Regions from separate parts of the Streptomyces sp. NPDC006602 genome, predicted to be linked through region 1. Evidence: riboswitches for the same ligand, from Rfam matches in the RefSeq annotation. Region 1 holds a riboswitch; each other region holds the start of a gene.
The links. A riboswitch is a leader RNA that binds a small molecule or an ion and turns the genes downstream of it on or off. The one in region 1 is predicted to bind S-adenosylmethionine.
Positions count from the first base shown of each region.

Region 2: linked by a shared signal. The riboswitch ahead of ACFYO2_RS02200 (aminotransferase class V-fold PLP-dependent enzyme) and the one ahead of ACFYO2_RS03155 (putative leader peptide) in region 1 are both predicted to bind S-adenosylmethionine.
Region 3: linked by a shared signal. The riboswitch ahead of thrC (threonine synthase) and the one ahead of ACFYO2_RS03155 (putative leader peptide) in region 1 are both predicted to bind S-adenosylmethionine.

Region 1 is NZ_JBIAHG010000001.1:684,498-690,652, reverse strand. It holds gene ACFYO2_RS03175 (dipeptide ABC transporter ATP-binding protein) at 1-1,253, opposite strand, end outside; gene ACFYO2_RS03170 (ABC transporter permease) at 1,235-2,158, opposite strand; gene ACFYO2_RS03165 (ABC transporter permease) at 2,155-3,114, opposite strand; gene ACFYO2_RS03160 (ABC transporter substrate-binding protein) at 3,118-4,737, opposite strand; gene ACFYO2_RS03155 (putative leader peptide) at 4,941-5,057, opposite strand; SAM riboswitch class IV at 5,092-5,205, opposite strand; gene ACFYO2_RS03150 (DUF1684 domain-containing protein) at 5,296-6,120, opposite strand.
Region 2 is NZ_JBIAHG010000001.1:477,881-484,035, forward strand. It holds gene ACFYO2_RS02195 (PQQ-binding-like beta-propeller repeat protein) at 1-1,700, opposite strand, end outside; gene ACFYO2_RS02200 (aminotransferase class V-fold PLP-dependent enzyme) at 1,768-3,129, opposite strand; SAM riboswitch class IV at 3,291-3,407, opposite strand; gene trpD (anthranilate phosphoribosyltransferase) at 3,483-4,547, opposite strand; gene ACFYO2_RS02210 (cytochrome bc complex cytochrome b subunit) at 4,685-6,155, opposite strand, start outside.
Region 3 is NZ_JBIAHG010000029.1:70,938-77,092, forward strand. It holds gene ACFYO2_RS39765 (glucosyl-3-phosphoglycerate synthase) at 66-1,010, opposite strand; SAM riboswitch class I at 1,198-1,356, shown strand; gene thrC (threonine synthase) at 1,375-2,685, shown strand; gene ACFYO2_RS39775 (ubiquitin-like small modifier protein 1) at 2,772-3,047, shown strand; gene ACFYO2_RS39780 (cold-shock protein) at 3,479-3,685, shown strand; gene groL (chaperonin GroEL) at 4,039-5,664, shown strand; gene ACFYO2_RS39790 (NADH:flavin oxidoreductase) at 5,923-6,155, shown strand, end outside.

The DNA.
Region 1 (6,155 bases):
GTACGGTCGCCGACCTTGAAGGCGCGCAGCGGTTCGGTGATCACCTCGGCGATGGAGAAGCGGGGGTCGAGCGAGGCGTAGGGGTTCTGGTAGACGAGCTGGGCGCGGCGGCGCAGCTGCCTGGCCTGGGCGCCCTTGGCAGTGGTGACGTCGGTGCCGTCGAAGAGGATCTGTCCGGCGGTCGCGTCGGCGAGGCGGAGCACCAGGCGGGCGGTGGTGGACTTGCCCGAGCCCGACTCGCCGACCAGGGCGAGGGTCTGGCCCCGGTGAAGGGTGAAGCTCACGTCGTCGACCGCGCGCAGGGTACGGGGCCCGTCCCCGGTGCGGGGCAGCCTGAACTCCTTGACCAGGTTGCGGACTTCGACCAGGGGCGCCGTATCCGGCTTGGGGACGGCGGCCGGGGTGCGGGGCCGGGCGGTGGTCAGGCTCGGGGCGCTGGCCAGCAGGTGCCGGGTGTAGGCGTCCTGCGGGTCGGCCAGGATGTCGCGGGTGGGGCCCGCCTCGACGACCTTGCCCTGGGACATCACCACCAGCCGCTGGGACCGGTCGGCGGCGACCCCGAGGTCGTGGGTGACGAGCAGGACCGCGGTACCCGACTCCTCAGTGAGGCGCTGGAGATGGTCGAGGATGACCCGCTGGACGGTGACGTCGAGCGCGCTGGTGAGTTCGTCGGCGATGATCAGCTCGGGCTGGGCGGCGATGGCGATGGCGATCAGGGCGCGTTGCCGCATGCCGCCGGACAGTTCGTGCGGGTACTGCCGGGCCCGGACGGCCGCGTCGGGCAGCCCGGCCCGGTCCAGCACGGCGACCGCCTCGGCGGGAGCCGATCGGCGAGTTGCCAGACCGTGGATGCGCAGCACCTCGGCGACCTGGTCGCCGATCCGCTTGACCGGGTTGAGGGAGACCGTTGGATCCTGCGGGACCAGTCCGATCCGCGCTCCCCGTACGGTGCGCAGTTCCGCCTCCGACAGGCTGGCCAGGTCGTGCCGGCCGAAGCGGACCGTGCCCGCGTCGATACGGCCGTTCGCCGACAGGAGCCGGGTGATCGCGTGCGCGGTCGTGCTCTTGCCGGAGCCGGACTCGCCGACCACCGCCGTCACCTGTCCCGGCCACACGTCGAGATCCACGCCCCGGACGGCCTCGACCGTGCCTCCCCGGGTGCGGTACGACACCGACAGGCCGCGTATCTCCAGCAGTGGTGTGGTCACATCCTCACCCCTCTCGCGTTCGTCGGTCATCGCTGCCGGGACCATTCGCCGTCCAGGGCCCGGGCGATGCGGTTGGTGGCCAGTACGGTCGTGGCGATCGCCAGTCCGGGCAGCGCGGTCAGCCACCAGGCGTTGGCGAGGTAGTTGCGGCCGTCGGAGATCAACGTGCCCCACTCCGGGGCCGGCGGGGGAGCGCCGTAACCGAGGAAGCTCAGGGCCGACACGGCCAGGATGGAGGAGCCGAAGTCGAGGGTGGCCAGGACGATCACCGGGCCCGCCGCGTTGGGCAGCACATGCCGGCCCAGCACCGAGTACCAGCGGGCCCCGCTCGCGCGCGACGCCTCCACGAACACCGCCTGCCGTACCCGCAGCACCTCCGAGCGCGCCACCCGGGCGAACGCGGCGACGCTGGCGATGCCGACCGCGACCGCCACCTTCACCGTGCCGTAGCCGAGCGCGGTGACCAGGGCCAGGGACAGGAACAGCGCGGGGATGGACAGCAGCACGTCGACGAAGCGCATCAGCACGTCGTCCACCCAGCGGCCCACGAACCCGGCGACCACCCCGAGCAGCCCGCCGACCACGAAGGCGACCAGCACGGCGATCAGCGTTGCCTTCAGGGACAGTTGGGCGCCGTGGACGACCCGGGAGAACACATCGCGGCCCAGCTCGTCGGTGCCGAACCAGTGACTGCCGCTCGGAGCGCGGAAGTTCTGCGACGGCACGCCCTTCAGCGGGTCCTGCGAGGTGAACAGGCCGGGCCGGAACGAGGCCAGCACCACCAGCACGAGGACGGCCACCGACAGCAGCAGGCCCGGGCGGCGCACCACGAAGCGCAGCAGCCGCCGTACGTCCACGCGGCGTCCCGGCTCCGGCCCTGGCCCCGTCTCGACCGGGCGGGCCAGTCCCAGTGCCGCCTCGGTGGGGTCGTCGACGAGGCTCTGGCTCATGCGAGTGCCGCCCTTCTGCCCGAGGACACGACGATCCGCGGGTCGAGGAGTGGATAGACCAGGTCGATGACCAGGTTCGTCGTCACGAAGATCAGCGCCCCGAACACCACCACCCCTTGGACCAGCGGGATGTCCTGGGCCGTGACCGCCGCCGCGGTGACGCGGCCGAGGCCGTCGCGGGAGAACACCGTCTCGACGACGACCGAACCGGCGATCAGCTGCCCCACCAGCAGGCCGACGACTGTCAGCGCGGGCAGGGACGCGTTGCGCAGCGCGTGCCGCAGATGGACCCGCCACCGGCCGGCACCCTTGGCCCGCGCGGTCTCCACATACGCCTGGTCCAGTGCGGTGAGCAGGCTCTTGGCGAGCACCTGGGCGATCTGCGCACCGGTCGGCACCGCCAGAGTCAGCGCCGGCAACACCAGCCCCTTGAAGCCGTCGTTGCCGAACGCGGGGAACCAGTGCAGCCGGAAGGAGAACGTCTCGACGAGCAGCAGCCCCACCCAGAACGTCGGGACGGACACCCCCAGCGGCGGCAGCGACAGCAGCAGCTGCCGCAGCCAGCGCTGAGCGGTGTAGGTCGCCAGCACCGCCAGACCGCCGCCGAGGAGCACCGCGAGCAGCAGGGCCGCGCCGGTCAACTGCAAGGTCTGCGGCAGCGCGTCGGCCAGCGTCGAGGTGACCGGGCGGCCGGTGGACACCGAGTCGCCGAAGTCCCCGCGCACCGCCCGGCCGAGGTACTCGGCGTACTGCGCCAGCACCGGCTTGTCGAAGCCGTACTCGTGCCGCAGGGCGGCGATCTGCTGCGGGTCGACCTGCCCCGAGTCCATTCCGGCACTGGCCATCGCCGTGACCGGGTCACCCGGCAGATAGTCCAGCACCAGGAACGAGACGGTGTACGCCGCCCACAGCACTCCGACCGCCTGGGCGAGTCGTTTGATCACATAGCGGCGCATGCGCTACCCGATCCAGGTGTCGTGCAGCTGGATCCGGCTTGAGGCGTCGAAGTTCAGGTCGTGCACCTTCTTCGCCACGCCCAGCTGGGTCTGGAGCTCGACGACCGGCACGTAGTAGGCGTTCTTTACCAGCAACTGCTCGGCCTGGGTGACCAGTTGCTTGCGCTTGGCTGCGTCGACGGTTGCGGCCTGCTCGGACAGCGCCGTGTCGAGGGAGCTCGCCGGCACGCGGTAGAAGTTGGCCAGCTTGGTGGAGAAGGAGCTGCGCAGGATGTCCGGGTCAGCACGGGTCACGTTCCCCCACACCGCGTCGTAGTCACCCGACTGGAGTGTCGGGGCGAACTGTGTGACCTGGAGCTGCTTGAGGACCACGTCAACACCGACGGCCTTGAGCTGTTGCTGGATCAGCTCCAGCGCGGGCTGGTTGGTGGCCGCGTTGGGAAACCACTTGATGGTCAGGCTCAGCTTCTTGCCGTCCTTGGCGCGGATGCCGCCGCTGCCGGTCTTCCAACCCGCCACATCCAGCAGGGACTTGGCCTTGGCCGCGTCGAAGGTCAGACCGGACGCGAGGTCGGTGTAGTCGGGCGTGGTGTGCGCGAGGACGCTGGTCGCCGCCTGGGTGCCGGTGGGGAAGACGGTGTCGGCGATCTGCTGACGGTCGACGGCCAACAGGATCGCCTGGCGCACCCTCGCGTCCTGCAGGAGCGGCCGCGAGTTGTTGAGCCCGAGGCCGAACACGACGCCGGGGTTGGCCCGTCGCTGGAGGCTGACCTGACCGCCCTTGAGGGCCGCCTCGTTGGCCTTGCCGACGCTGCTGATCGCGTCCACCTGACCGGACTGGAGACTGCCCGCCCGTACACCCGCCTCCGGTACGACCTTGAACACCAGCTTGTCCAGGTACGCCTCGCCCTTCTTGCTCCACCGCGAGGAACCCCACGCGTATCCCGCGCGCTTGGCCAGGGTGACCGACTGGTTCTGCACGTACTGCTTCAGCACGAAGGGCCCGGACCCGATCACCCCGTCGCTGCACTTCTGCTGCGGGGTCTTCTTCACGCTCGCCGACGACTCGATCCCCAGCGAGTGGGTCGAAGTGGCCTGCAGGAACTGGGCGTTGGGCTGGCTGAAGGTCACCTTGACGGTGAGCGGGTCGACCACCGTGGTGCTCTTGACGCCGCTCAGATAGCCCTCGGCGAGCGTCCCCAGGGCGCCGAGTTCCGGCACCGCGTCGAAGTTGTCCTTGACCACCTGCGCGGTCAGCTTCGAGCCGTCGCTGAAGGTGACGCCCGACCTCAGATGGAAGGTGAACGTCGTGGCGTCGGAGCTGATGTCCCAGCTCTTCGCCAGCCACGGCACGATCTTGCCGGTCTTGGGATCCTGGTCCGTCAGTGAGTCCACGATCTGGCGCACCGAGTAGATGGTCTCGTTGCTGGCGACCTGCTGCGGATCCACGCAGCCGGCGTCCGAACCCACCGCGAAGCTCAGGGTGCCGCCGGACTTGGGCTGTCCGGTGCCGCTGCCGGAATCGCCGCCGCCGGAGCCGCAGGCGGTCAGCAGAACACTGGTGGTCACCAGGGCGGTCAATGCCGCCCACCGGGAGGTTCTGACATCGACAAGTGCAGTCACGGAGGGCTTCTCCTACTCGTGTCACCAGGCACGGGTGTGGTGCAGGGCACGGCCGTGCGTGGGTGTGCGGCCCCGGTCGGCGCGACGCCGGTGCCGGGGAGCGCTGTGCAGACGGGGATCAGGGGGAAACGGAGATCAGGCGCAGGCGCAGGCGGGTGCGGCGACGGCAGATGCCGTACCGCGACCAGCGGCGGGAAGGCTCGTCAGGCCTGACAGAGACAGCTGGTCGAGCGCTTGAGGTCGATGTGGCGCCGACGCGAGAGCCGGGAGAACACGGTGGCGCCGACGAAGCGGGCGCTGAGGTCACCACCGTGCCGCATATCGGTCCTCCACATGTCCGGCCCCGGTCACGGGGCCACGCGCTTGCGGAGATCGTCGGTGATCCCGCCGGGCTTTCACCTGGAGCACCCCACCGCGTGGGAGGGTTGCCGATCAGCGAGCCAGGGCTTGACGCTGACACTCAATGCCGTTCGTGATCGTACGGAGCGGTCTTGTCGTACGTCAATGGCGCAAAAGGACGCCTTTTCAGAGGAGTCCGGGGCGAGAGTGCGTCCGGCTTCAGGAGCCGCCGCGCTCGCGGGGGATCTTCTGACCGGCCTCGATGGCCACCGGCAGCCGGTTCTCGGCCGGAGGCAGCGGGCAGGTGGCCAGGTCCGTGTACGCGCACGGCAGGTTCCCGGCGCGGTTGAAGTCCAGGACGACCGTGCCGTCGGCGGCGGGCGGTTCGAGGACCAGGCTCCGGTTGGCGGCGTAGGTGGTGACTCCGGAGGTCGCGTCGGTGAACAGCACCATCAGCCGGCCCGGGCCATGTCCCGGGAACGCGGTCAGCGACAGCCGGCGCCCGTCCAGCTCGAACTCGACCCTGCCCGGAGCGTCGTAGACATGCTCAAGGCCCTCGACCGCGGCGCCCACGGTGGTCGGCCGCGGTGTGTCGAAGGGGATGTAACGGCCCGTCACGGCCCAGCGCGGGTCGGGGGCGTAGGCGGGCGTGCCGGTGAAGGCCGTGCGCAGCGGCGCGTCCGGGTGCCGGGGGCGCACGATGTCGTGGCCGCCGCGCCTGGCGACCTCGATGACGGCGTCTCCCCAGACGGCGTCGACGCCGCCGCGCTCGGGAAGTACGCCGAAGCGGTGTTCACCGCGCACCGGCGTCCCGTCGACGGCCAGTTCCTCGCCGTCGTCGAGGTCTACGACGACGCCCTCGGGGCCGGTGCGCCACGCGCCGGGCGCGTCCGGGAAGCGCTGTGGCCGGTCTTCGAGCCAGTGCAGGCCGGTGATCGCCAGGAACCCGTGCGGGGCGGCGAGCCGGGCCTCCTGGGCGCGGTGCCACTCCAGCCAGGTCTCGGTGAAGGCGTGGAGGTCTGTTGTGGTGACCTCGGTGGTCATGGGTTCTCCTTCGTCACGGGTTCAGGGGGCTGGTC
Region 2 (6,155 bases), 210 kb from region 1:
TCCGTTCCCGCCCGCGTCGCCCAGAGCCGATTCCCGGTCTTCGCGTCCAGGGCCTGCACCTCGTCCTGGAAGGTGCCGACGTACACCACCGAGTCCGCCACCATGGGCTCGCTGGTGGGCGCCGCCCCTGTCGGCGTGCTCCAGCGCACGCTGCCGTCGGGAGCGTACGCCCGCACCCCGCCCTCGTCCGACGAAGAGGCGTAGGAAACCAGGACAAGTCCGCCCGCGGCCACCGGGACCTGGCTGTTCGAGGGGACCGGCCTGGTCCAGCGCACCTTGCCGCCCCGGCCGAGCGCGCAGAGCTCGGAGGCGCCCTCCTGCCCGTCGAACAGCAGGCAGTACACGCCGTCGGCGGTGGCGAGCGGGGACATGACCTCGCCGCCCAGCGCGGTGCGCCAGATACTCAGGCCGTTCAGGTCCACGGCGTGCAGCGAGCCGTCCGCGCCACCGACGTACACACGCCTGCCGTCGGGCGACAGCGAGGCACAGGGCCCGTGTCCTCCACCCAGTCCCTCGACCTTGTACTGCCAGCCCACCCGAGGCGTTCCCGACGGGGAGGACCGGGCCGGGGTGCCGGACCCGCCCGCGGCGCCTGCCTCGCCGTCCGACGAGTCCCGCAACAGCAGCCATCCGCCGAGGCCACCAGCCGCCACCACCCCCGCGCCACCGGTCAGCGCCCCCAGCAACCGCCGCCGCGAGGGCGGCCGCGGCTGGGTCTCCGCGACCGCCGGCAAGTCCGTGACCGTCACGGGCGCCACGTATTCGACCCGGCTCTCCCGCTCCCCCGACCCGTGCTCCGGGATCCAGCGCTCACCGCCCCCGACGGACTCGGCCCCTTTGGAGGCACCGGTCGCGCACCACCCCGACCGCAGGCCCTCGCGCAGCGAACGCGCGGTGTGCCCCGTCGCCGCGACCACGTCCGCGGGCGTCGGCCGGGCGCCCGGATCGTCCCGCAGACACGCCTCCACCAGGGGCAGGTGGTCCTTCGGTACGGCGGACAGGTCGACGTCCCCGGTCAGGATCCGCAGCAGGACGACCGAATCCTGTCCCTCGCCGAACGGCTCCTTGCCGCCGGACGCGTACGCGAGCACCGCGCCCAGCGAGAAGACGTCACTGGCCGGCCCCACCTGGGCACCGTTGCGGATCTGCTCGGGCGAGACATAGCCGACCGACCCGACGACCACCCCGGTCCGGGTCAGCGCCGTCCCCTCCAGGGCCCGGACGATCCCGAAGTCGATCACCCGAGGACCGTCCTGCGCCAGCAGGATGTTGGACGGCTTGAGGTCCCGGTGCACCAGCCCCTTGGCGTGGATCGCTGCGAGCGCCTCGGCGAGCGCGGCCGCCAGCAGCCGTACCGCGTCTCCCGTCAGGGGGCCGCCGTCGAACACCGCGTCCCGCAGGTTCGGCCCGTCGACGAACTCGGTGGCCATCCACGGCCGTGGGGCCTCGGTGTCCGCGTCCACGACCCGCGCGGTGTACGTCCCCGCCCCGCCGACGGTCTGCGCGGCCCGCACCTCGTGCCGGAACCGCGCCCGGAACGTGCGGTCCTCCGCATGCTCGGCCCGCACCACCTTCACGGCCAGCCGCGGCCCGCGCCGCGCCTCGGCGAGATACACCTCGCCCATGCCACCGGACCCGAGCCTGCCCAGGACCTCATAGGGGCCGATGACCCGAGGATCCGTCTCGCGCAGCTCCTGCACCCCGTGTTCCCCCTACGTCGTACGGCTGCCGAGAGGGAGCGTATACGCGCCGGTGGACGTCAGTCCCTCAGACGGCCGGTACGCAGCGGCCGTCCTCCGTGCGGTACGTCCACTTCGCACCGTCCCGGACCAGTTCCTTCACGGCGCCGACGAACCGCTGCACGTGCTCGTCGGGCGTGCCCGCGCCGAAGCTCACCCGGATCGCGTTGAGGGACTTCTCGCCGGGCGCGGCCTCGGGGGCACCGCACTCGCCCTGGGTCTGGGCGTCGCTCCCGAGCAGGGTGCGAACCAGCGGGTGGGCGCAGAAGAGGCCGTCGCGGACGCCGATGCCGTACTCGGCGGAGAGCGCGGCGGCGAAGTGGGAGCTGTTCCAGCCCTCGACGACGAAGGAGATCACGCCGACCCGCGGGGCGTCGTCGCCGAAGAGGGAGAGGACCTGGACCTCGGGGACCTCGGCGAGGCCCGCGCGGACCGTGTCGATCAGGTACTGCTCCCGGGCGACCAGCGTGTCGAAGCCGGCCTCGGTGAGCGCCTTGCAGGCGGAGGCGATGGAGTAGACCCCGATGACGTTGGGCGAGCCGGCCTCGTGCCGGGCGGCGCTCTCGTGCCACTCCACGTCCACTCCCCCGTCCGCGCGCCGCGTGACCTTGCGGCTGGCGCCGCCGCCCGCGAGGTACGGCTCGGCCGCGCGCAGCCAGTCGGCACGGCCGGCCAGGACGCCGGAGCCGAAGGGGGCGTACAGCTTGTGCCCGGAGAACGCGACCCAGTCGACGTCGAGGTCCCGGACCGAAAGGGGGTGGTGCGGGGCCAGTTGGGCGGCGTCCAGGACGATCCGGGCGCCGTGCGCGTGCGCGGCGGCGGCCAGCTCCCGTACCGGCCACAGCTCACCGGTGACGTTCGAGGCGCCGGTCACGCAGACCAGGGCCGGGCTGTACGGGTCACGGTCCGCGAGGGCGCGCTCCAGGGTCGCCACCGCCTGCCGCGGGGTGCGCGGGGCGTCGAGGTAGCTGACGCGGGCGTCCTGCCAGGGCAGCAGCGAGGCGTGGTGCTCGGTCTCGAAGACGAAGACCTGGCAGTCTGCCGGGAGCGCGGCGGCCAGGAGGTTGAGCGAGTCGGTGGTGGACCGGGTGAAGACCACCTGGTCGTCGGCGCGGCAGTCGAGGAACTCGGCGACCGTCGTGCGGGCGTTCTCGAAGAGGTCGGTGGACAGCTGGGAGAGGTAGCCGGCGCCTCGGTGCACGCTGCCGTAGTAGGGCGCGTACGCCGCCACGTCGTCCCAGACCCGCTGCAGCGCCGGCGCGCTGGCCGCGTAGTCGAGCGCGGCGTAGGTGACCTCGCCGCCGGTGACGAGCGGGACGGTGACATCCCGGCCCAGAACGGGCAGCGGCGCACAAAGCGACTGGGCGGCGGCAACGGTGGAGACAGACATGGCGAACTCCCGTGACAGACAAGGCGGAATAACCGTGCGAGCGCGTACGGCTCCAGCACGGAGGAAAGTGAAAGGGGTAGGCGGAAGCGGGGCTCTGCGCCCTATCGCATTCGCTTGCTCACGAGAGACTCCTCGACGACCAGGACCCCTGGTGTGCGAGGGATCCGCGCTTGCCGTAGGCCTTGCTGCCCACGACCTGGTCTTCACCCGGGGCACCCCGCCACGGACGGAGGGTTGCCGGACAGTCGGCCGGGGCCTCATGACTGTCACTCATGACCTGTACAGAAACGTATGCGAAGTGATCGTGGTCCCGCAACCCGTGTCCGGATCGCGGGACAACACCACGTGCGGTGCTACGCGTTGCTGGCCGCCACCCACCGCTCCAGCGTCCGCTTGGCCGCCCCGGAGTCGATCGAGTGAGCCGCCCTGGCCATCCCGGCGCCGATCTGCTCGGCCAGCGGCGCTCCGGTCGGCTCCAGCGCCACCAGCGCCGCCGCCGAGTTCAGCAGTACGGCATCCCGCACCGGGCCCGGCTCACCGTCCAGCAGCCGCCGGGCGACCTCGGCGTTGTACGACGCGTCGGCGCCCCGCAGCGCCTCGACCGGCACCAGTTCGAGGCCGACGTCCCGCGGATCGAAGGCCTCCTCGGCGACCTTGCCGTCGCGCACGACCCACACCCGGGAGGTGGCCGTGGTCGTCAGCTCGTCGAGGCCGTCGTCGCCGCGGAACACCAGCGCCGAGGAGCCGCGCTCGGCCAGTACGCCGGCGATGAGCCCCGCCATCCGGGTGTCGAAGCAGCCGACCGCCGAGGCGGTGACCCGGGCCGGGTTGGTCAGCGGACCGAGGAGGTTGAAGGAGGTCGGAATCCCCAGATCCCGCCGGACCGCGCCGACGAAGCGCATCGAGGGGTGGAACTTGGCCGCGAAGCAGAAGGTGATCCCGGCCTCCTGAACCACCCGAGCGACCCCCTCGGGCGACAGCTCCAGGTTGATGCCGAGCTTCTCCAGCACGTCCGACGACCCGCTCGCCGAGGACGACGCCCGGTTGCCGTGCTTGACGACCTTCGCCCCGGCGCCCGCGATCACGATGGCGGACATCGTCGAGATGTTGACCGTCTTGGCCCGGTCGCCACCCGTTCCGACGATGTCGACGGCCGGCCCCGGGATGTCCAGCGGCAGCGCGTGCGCGTACATCGCCTCGACGAGACCGTTGATCTCCTCGACCGTTTCTCCCTTGGCCCGCAGCGCCACCATGAAGCCCGCGATCTGGGCGTCCGTGGCCTCGCCGCTCATGAAGCGGTCCATCGCCCACGCCGTGTCGCCGGCACTCAGGTCCCGCCCGCCGAGCAGTGCGCTCAGTACCTCGGGCCAGGAACGGTCCGCCGCGGTGTCGCCTCCAGCGGGGGTCACAGCGCTCATCAGCCGCTCCTGGGTGTAGTCCCGTACAACACGGGACGCGAGTCTCGACGGGTCCCACCCTATCCAGCGACGGGCACGGCGAAGGGCCCCGTCCGGTCTTCGGACGGGGCCCTTCGCCGCGCGTGGCGACGCAACGATCAGTGGTGGCCGTGGCCGCTCGTGATCTCCTTGTACTCCTCGACGGTCGGCTTGGGGATCTGGGCTTCCTCGCCGTAGTACGCCTCGCTGAGCTTGGCGCGCAGCCTCTCGGAGCCCTTCACCTTGCGCTCGACGCCGTTCCCGTCCACCGTCGGGCCGATCTGCGCCGGCACGTACTGCTCGTGCGCGGTGAGCGTGTGCAGCTGCTCCTGGCTGAGCGGCTCGTGCACCTCGATGAACTCACCGTGCGGCAGGCGCTTGATGATGCCCGACTCGCGGCCGTGCAGCACCTTCTCCTTGTCGCGGCGCTGGAGGCCGAGGCAGATCCGCTTGGTGATGACGAACGCGATGACCGGGGCGACGAAGAACGCGACCCGGACGAACCAGGTGATGGCGTTGATCGACAGGTGGAAGTGGGTGGCCCAGAGGTCGTTCCCACCACCGATCAGCAGCACCATGTACCAGGTGATCCACGCGACACCGAAGGCCGAACGCGTCGGCACGTTGCGCGGGCGGTCCAGGATGTGGTGCTCGCGCTTGTCGCCGGTGACCCAGGACTCGATGAACGGGTAGACCGCGATCGCGACCAGGACCAGCGGGAAGATCATCAGCGGGATGAACACACCCAGGACGAGAGTGTGGCCCCAGAAGTTGATCTCCCAGCCCGGCATCACACGGATCAGGCCCTCGGAGAAGCCCATGTACCAGTCGGGCTGGGCGCCGGTGGACACCTGGTCCGGCCGGTAGGGGCCCATGGCCCAGATCGGGTTGATGGAGGCGATCGCCGCGATGGCCGCGATGGCACCGAAGACCAGGAAGAAGAACCCGCCGGCCTTGGCCATGTACACCGGAAGCAGCGGCATGCCGACGACGTTGTTGTTCGTCTTGCCGGGGCCCACGAACTGCGTGTGCTTGTGGTAGAAGACCAGGATCAGGTGGCCGACCACCAGGCCGAGCATGATGCCCGGCAGCAGCAGCACGTGGATCGAGTAGAAGCGGGCCACGAAGTCGCCGCCCGGGAACTCCCCGCCGAAGAGGAAGAACGACAGGTACGTGCCGACGATCGGCACGGACAGGACCGCGCCCTCCATGAAGCGGACACCGGTGCCGGAGAGCAGGTCGTCCGGGAGCGAGTAGCCGGTGAAGCCGGTGAACATGCCCAGGACGAACAGCAGGAAGCCGAACAGCCAGTTGACCTCGCGCGGCTTGCGGAACGCGCCCGTGAAGAACACGCGCATCATGTGCACGAACATGCCCGCGAGGAAGATCAGCGCCGCCCAGTGGTGGATCTGCCGGATCAGCAGACCACCGCGCACATCGAAGGAGATGTGCATGGTCGAGTTGAACGCCTCGGACATCAGCTGACCCTGCAGCGGGACGTAGCTGCCGTGGTACTCCACCTCGTTCATCGACGGGTGGAAGAACAGCGTCAGATACACACCCGTGAGGATGATGATGATGAAGCTGTAG
Region 3 (6,155 bases), on a different contig from region 1:
AACACTCAAACGTTCGGGCGGGTCCGGGGGCCGTATACGGCCCCCGGACACCGGAACACACCCGGTCAGGCGACCTTTCGCTGCGCGTACTCCGCGATCTCCACCATCGGCGGCCGCTCCTCCGTGTCCACGGAGTAGGTACGCGGCTCGAAGCCGTCCTCGCCCCGTTCGAACTGCGTGAGGGACGGACGGATGAGGTGCCCGCGGGCCAGCCGGAGCTGGGCCGTGCGGTAGATCGCGGCGGACATGCGGCCCAGTGCCTGGCCGTCCTGGTGGCGGTGCTTGCGCACCCCGACGTCGACCTGGGCGAGCGCGTCCAGGCCCACCAGGTGCAGGGCGTCGACCAGCATGCCCAGCTCGACGCCGTACCCGACCGGGAACGGCAGCTGTTCGAGCAGTGAGCGGCGGGCCGCGTACTCGCCGCCGAGCGGCTGTACGAAACCGGCCAGCTGTGGCCAGTGCATGTTGAGCAGCGGGCGGGCCATCAGTTCGGTGACCCGGCCGCCCTGACCGGCCGCGCCGCCCAGGGGACGGTCGTACATCCCCTTGACGAGCTGGACCCCGGGCTCGGTGAGCAGCGGGCCCACGATGCCGGAGACGAAGTCGGAGGAGAACTCCTTCAGGTCGGCGTCGATGAAGCAGACGATGTCGCCGCTGGTGGCCAGGAGCGAGCGCCAGAGCACCTCGCCCTTGCCGGGGGCGATCGGGATGCGGGGGAGGATGTCGTCGCGGTGGACGACCCGGGCCCCAGCGGCGGCTGCCACTTCGGACGTACGGTCGGTCGATCCCGAGTCGACGACGACGATCTCGTCGACGAGCGGGACCTGTTGCATGAGGTCATGACGGATCACGGCGACGATGTCACCGACCGTCTCCTCCTCGTTGAGCGCGGGCAGCACGACACTGACCGACTGTCGCGTGGCGCGTTTCGCAGCCAGGATCTTGTGGAGCGGGCGATCGGTCTTCGACCAGGAGCGAGTGCTCAGCCAACGCTCGACCTCATTCAGCACGGTGCGCGGCTCCTCTGCGTTCTCTCGGCGAGCGTCTGATCCATGCTCTCTTGTGGAACATGTGATCCATCTCGCGGTTCGGACGGCTATCTCAACTGTCCTGGCCTTCGGTTACAGTCTTGAACAACGCTGATGACCATCGCATGTCGGGGTCGGCGTTCCGTTTCAACGATCAACAACTTCATACCGCTCATCCAGAGGGGCAGAGGGATACGGCCCGATGAAGCCCCGGCAACCCTCCAGCCGGTCTCGTAGCGATCACTGACGATCGTCTTCGCGAGGCTCCCCGGCTCGGGAAGGTGCCAAATCCGTCTCACGGCGAGATGCGTCGTGAGGAAGATGAGGAGAAAGGGCCTCGCCTCACATGGCTGCGCAGACTGTTGCAAGCACCACGGACAACACCGCGAACGTCCCCGCGGATTCCCCCGTCGATCTCGGCCCCGCCGCCGCGCTGAGCTGCCGCGAGTGCGGCCACCGCGTGCCCCTCGGCCCGGTCTTCGCGTGCGAGGAGTGTTTCGGCCCGCTCGAGATCGCGTACGACTTCTCCGGCTACGACACGGAGGAGCTCCGCAAGCAGATCGAGGCGGGCCCCGCGAACATCTGGCGCTACGCGCCGCTGCTGCCCGTCCCGGCCGACGTGGCGGACAAGCCCAACATCAACCCCGGCTGGACCAAGCTCGTCAAGGCCGACAACCTCGCCCGCGAGCTGGGTGTCGAGGCCGGCAAGCTCTTCGTCAAGGACGACTCCGGCAACCCGACGCACTCCTTCAAGGACCGCGTCGTCGCCCAGGCCATCGAGGCCGCCCGCGCGTTCGACTTCACCACCCTCTCCTGCTCCTCCACGGGCAACCTGGCCGGTGCCGTCGGCGCCGCCGCCGCCCGCGCGGGCTTTCGCTCCTGCGTGTTCATCCCGCACGACCTGGAGCAGGGCAAGGTCGTCATGGCCGCCATCTACGGCGGCGAGCTCGTCGGCATCGAGGGCAACTACGACGACGTGAACCGCTTCTGCTCCGAGCTGATCGGCGACCCGGCCGGCGAGGGCTGGGGCTTCGTCAACGTCAACCTGCGGCCGTACTACGCCGAGGGCTCCAAGACCCTGGCGTACGAGATCTGCGAGCAGCTCGGCTGGCAGCTCCCGGACCAGCTGGTGGTGCCGATCGCCTCCGGCTCACAGCTCACGAAGATCGACAAGGGTCTGAAGGAGCTGATCGATCTCGGGCTCGTCGAGGACAAGCCGTACAAGATCTTCGGCGCCCAGGCCGAGGGCTGCTCGCCGGTGTCCGTCGCCTACAAGGCCGGGCACGACGTCGTCCGCCCGCAGAAGCCGAACACCATCGCCAAGTCGCTGGCCATCGGCAACCCGGCGGACGGTCCTTACGTCCTCGACATCGCGCGGCGTACGGGTGGTGCGGTGGAGGACGTCAACGACGAGCAGATCGTGGACGCGATCAAGCTCCTCGCGCGCACGGAGGGCATCTTCGCGGAGACCGCGGGTGGCGTGACCGTCGGAGTCACCCGCAAGCTGATCGAGAACGGCCTCCTCGATCCGACGAAGACCACGGTCGTGCTGAACACCGGTGACGGTCTCAAGACCTTGGACGCGGTGGCGGGTACGGGGCTGACTGCGACCATTCGTCCGAACCTGGAGTCGTTCCGCGAGGCTGGTCTCGCCTAGTCCGTCTTCAAGCTGCAGGCCGGTGGGGGCTGGCCGCGCAGTTCCCCGCGCCCCTAGGCCCGTATCCCTGACCGGAGGTTTCAACCGTGAGCGTTACCGTCCGCATCCCCACCATCCTGCGCACCTACACCGGTGGCAAGGCCGAGGTCGTCGCCGAGGGGGCCACCCTCGCCGAGGTCATCACCGACCTGGAGAAGAACCACACGGGTATCGCCGCCCGGGTGCTCGACGACCAGGGCAAGCTGCGCCGGTTCGTCAACGTGTACGTCAACGACGACGACGTCCGCTTCGAGCAGGGTCTGGAGACCGCGACCCCGGACGGTGCCGGTGTCTCCATCATTCCGGCCGTGGCCGGCGGCTGATCATTACCGTCGGTAACGCTGATTACCGAGAGTTCATTGAATTGCCCCCTCCGTGAGAGAAGCGGAGGGGGCAATTCAATGTGGTTGAGCGCGGTACAGTTGGGGAACGCGATGCCGACCTGCGGGTCGGAAGCCCTTGATTACCACCTTGCACCCGATAAGAAGTAGCCAAAGTGTGTGCTTCTTTCGCGGCTTTTGTGCATTTTGTGGAGCCCGACTTGCCCTGAATTCGGGCGAATTCTCGCCACATTCCGGACCGTGCGCGTCCGGAATTCTCGTCCGATTGACCTGTTGCAGACGGCAGTTGGGCAGATACATTCGGCCGCGGTCGACGCGTTCCGGCGCACGCCCCCAACCATGTGGGGGGTGAGGTCTGACCCGGATCCGCGAAGTGTGGATCTGTGCAAGGGCCAGTAATAGGGGAGTTAGGCATGGCTCAGGGCACCGTCAAGTGGTTCAACGCGGAGAAGGGGTACGGCTTCATCGCGGTCGACGGTGGTGCGGATGTTTTCGTCCACTACAGCGCGATTCAGATGGACGGCTACCGCACCCTGGAGGAAGGTCAGCGAGTTGATTTCGAGATCTCGCAGGGCCAGAAGGGGCCGCAGGCGGACATGGTCCGACTGGCGACCGGCTGAAGCACGCGCCGACTGACAGCGACGTTCTTCTGTTCTTCGGAGGGCTCGTATCCCATGGGGAGTCATGGGTTACGAGCCCTTCGGCATGCCCGGCGCATGTCGGGCGCGAGGCCCGCGCAGGCCCCGCGCAGACCCCGCGCGGCGGTGCCGACCACTGAGAGGAGCTTGCACTCGGCAGGGGCGAGTGCTAATCATTGGCGTTAGCACTCTGAAGGTGAGAGTGACAACGAGGACCGGGTCGGTGAGGCCCGCAGGCCATGTGGGGCAAGGAACCACGAGGCAGGCAGGCCGTCCGTCGCGGGCGCCAGCGCGGTCCGGAGAAATCCACCCCCTGTCCGGGAGGACCACTTCACATGGCCAAGATCATCGCGTTCGACGAGGAGGCACGGCGCGGTCTCGAGCGCGGGATGAACCAGCTCGCCGACGCCGTCAAGGTCACCCTTGGCCCCAAGGGCCGCAACGTCGTCCTCGAGAAGAAGTGGGGCGCGCCCACGATCACCAACGATGGTGTTTCCATCGCCAAGGAGATCGAGCTCGAGGACCCGTACGAGAAGATCGGCGCCGAGCTGGTCAAGGAAGTCGCCAAGAAGACGGACGACGTCGCCGGTGACGGAACGACCACGGCGACCGTGCTCGCCCAGGCGCTCGTGCGTGAGGGTCTGCGCAACGTAGCCGCCGGCGCCAACCCGATGGCCCTCAAGCGCGGTATCGAGAAGGCCGTCGAGGCCGTCTCCGGTGCCCTGCTCGAGCAGGCCAAGGATGTCGAGACCAAGGAGCAGATCGCCTCCACGGCCTCCATCTCCGCCGCCGACACCCAGATCGGCGAGCTCATCGCCGAGGCGATGGACAAGGTCGGCAAGGAAGGCGTCATCACCGTCGAGGAGTCCCAGACCTTCGGGCTGGAGCTTGAGCTCACCGAGGGTATGCGCTTCGACAAGGGCTACATCTCGGCGTACTTCGCCACCGACATGGAGCGTATGGAGGCGTCGCTCGACGACCCGTACATCCTGATCGCCAACTCCAAGATCGGCTCCGTCAAGGACCTGCTCCCGCTCCTGGAGAAGGTCATGCAGTCGGGCAAGCCGCTGCTGATCATCGCCGAGGACGTCGAGGGCGAGGCCCTGTCGACCCTGGTCGTCAACAAGATCCGTGGCACCTTCAAGTCCGTCGCCGTCAAGGCCCCGGGCTTCGGTGACCGCCGCAAGGCGATGCTGAACGACATCGCCATCCTCACCGGCGGCGAGGTCATCTCCGAGGAGGTCGGCCTCAAGCTGGAGAACACCACGATCGACCTCCTGGGCCGTGCCCGCAAGGTCGTCATCACCAAGGACGAGACCACCATCGTCGACGGTGCCGGCTCCTCCGAGCAGGTTCAGGGCCGGGTCAACCAGATCCGCGCCGAGATCGAGAACAGCGACTCCGACTACGACCGCGAGAAGCTCCAGGAGCGCCTGGCGAAGCTCGCGGGCGGCGTGGCCGTCATCAAGGCCGGTGCCGCCACCGAGGTCGAGCTCAAGGAGCGCAAGCACCGCATCGAGGACGCCGTTCGCAACGCGAAGGCGGCCGTCGAGGAGGGCATCGTCGCGGGTGGTGGCGTGGCCCTCATCCAGGCCTCCTCGGTCTTCGAGAAGCTGGACCTCGAGGGTGACGAGGCGACCGGCGCCAACGCCGTGCGGCTCGCCCTGGAGGCCCCGCTCAAGCAGATCGCCGTCAACGGTGGTCTCGAGGGTGGCGTCATCGTCGAGAAGGTGCGCAACCTGCCCGTCGGCCACGGCCTGAACGCCGCGACCGGTGAGTACGTCGACATGATCGCCGAGGGCATCATCGACCCGGCGAAGGTGACGCGCTCTGCCCTGCAGAACGCCGCCTCCATCGCCGCGCTGTTCCTCACCACCGAGGCCGTCATCGCCGACAAGCCGGAGAAGGCGGGCGCTGCCCCGGCCGGCGGCGGCATGCCGGGCGGTGACATGGACTTCTGATCCTTTCGAGGATCGCGAGTTCGTCGCCGTACGACAGTTCATCGCTGTACGACACCGAGGGCGGCACTCCCTGGAGACAGGGGGTGCCGCCCTCGGGCGTGTGCGGGATCACAGGGGCGCCGACCGGGACGCCGGAATGCCCGGACCGGTGGTGTGGTTGTGCGAGCGGGCGGTCGATGCGCATGCACATACCGTCCGGAATGTCCTTCTGATCGACGACTGCTCGAAGTCCGTCCGACCCTCCGAGGAGCCCTCACTGTGACCGCCACCACCTCCGAGTCCACCTCCCGCGCGGCCCGCGTCCTCTCCCGGCCGACCGCGATCAACAGCCTCACCGTCCCGAACCGCATCGTGATGGCGCCCATGACCCGCCACTTCTCCCCGGGCGGCATCCCCGGCGCGGACGTGGCGTCGTACTACGCGCGCCGTGCCGCCGCGGGCGTCGGCCTGATCGTCACCGAGGGCACCTACGTCGGCCACGAGTCGGCAGG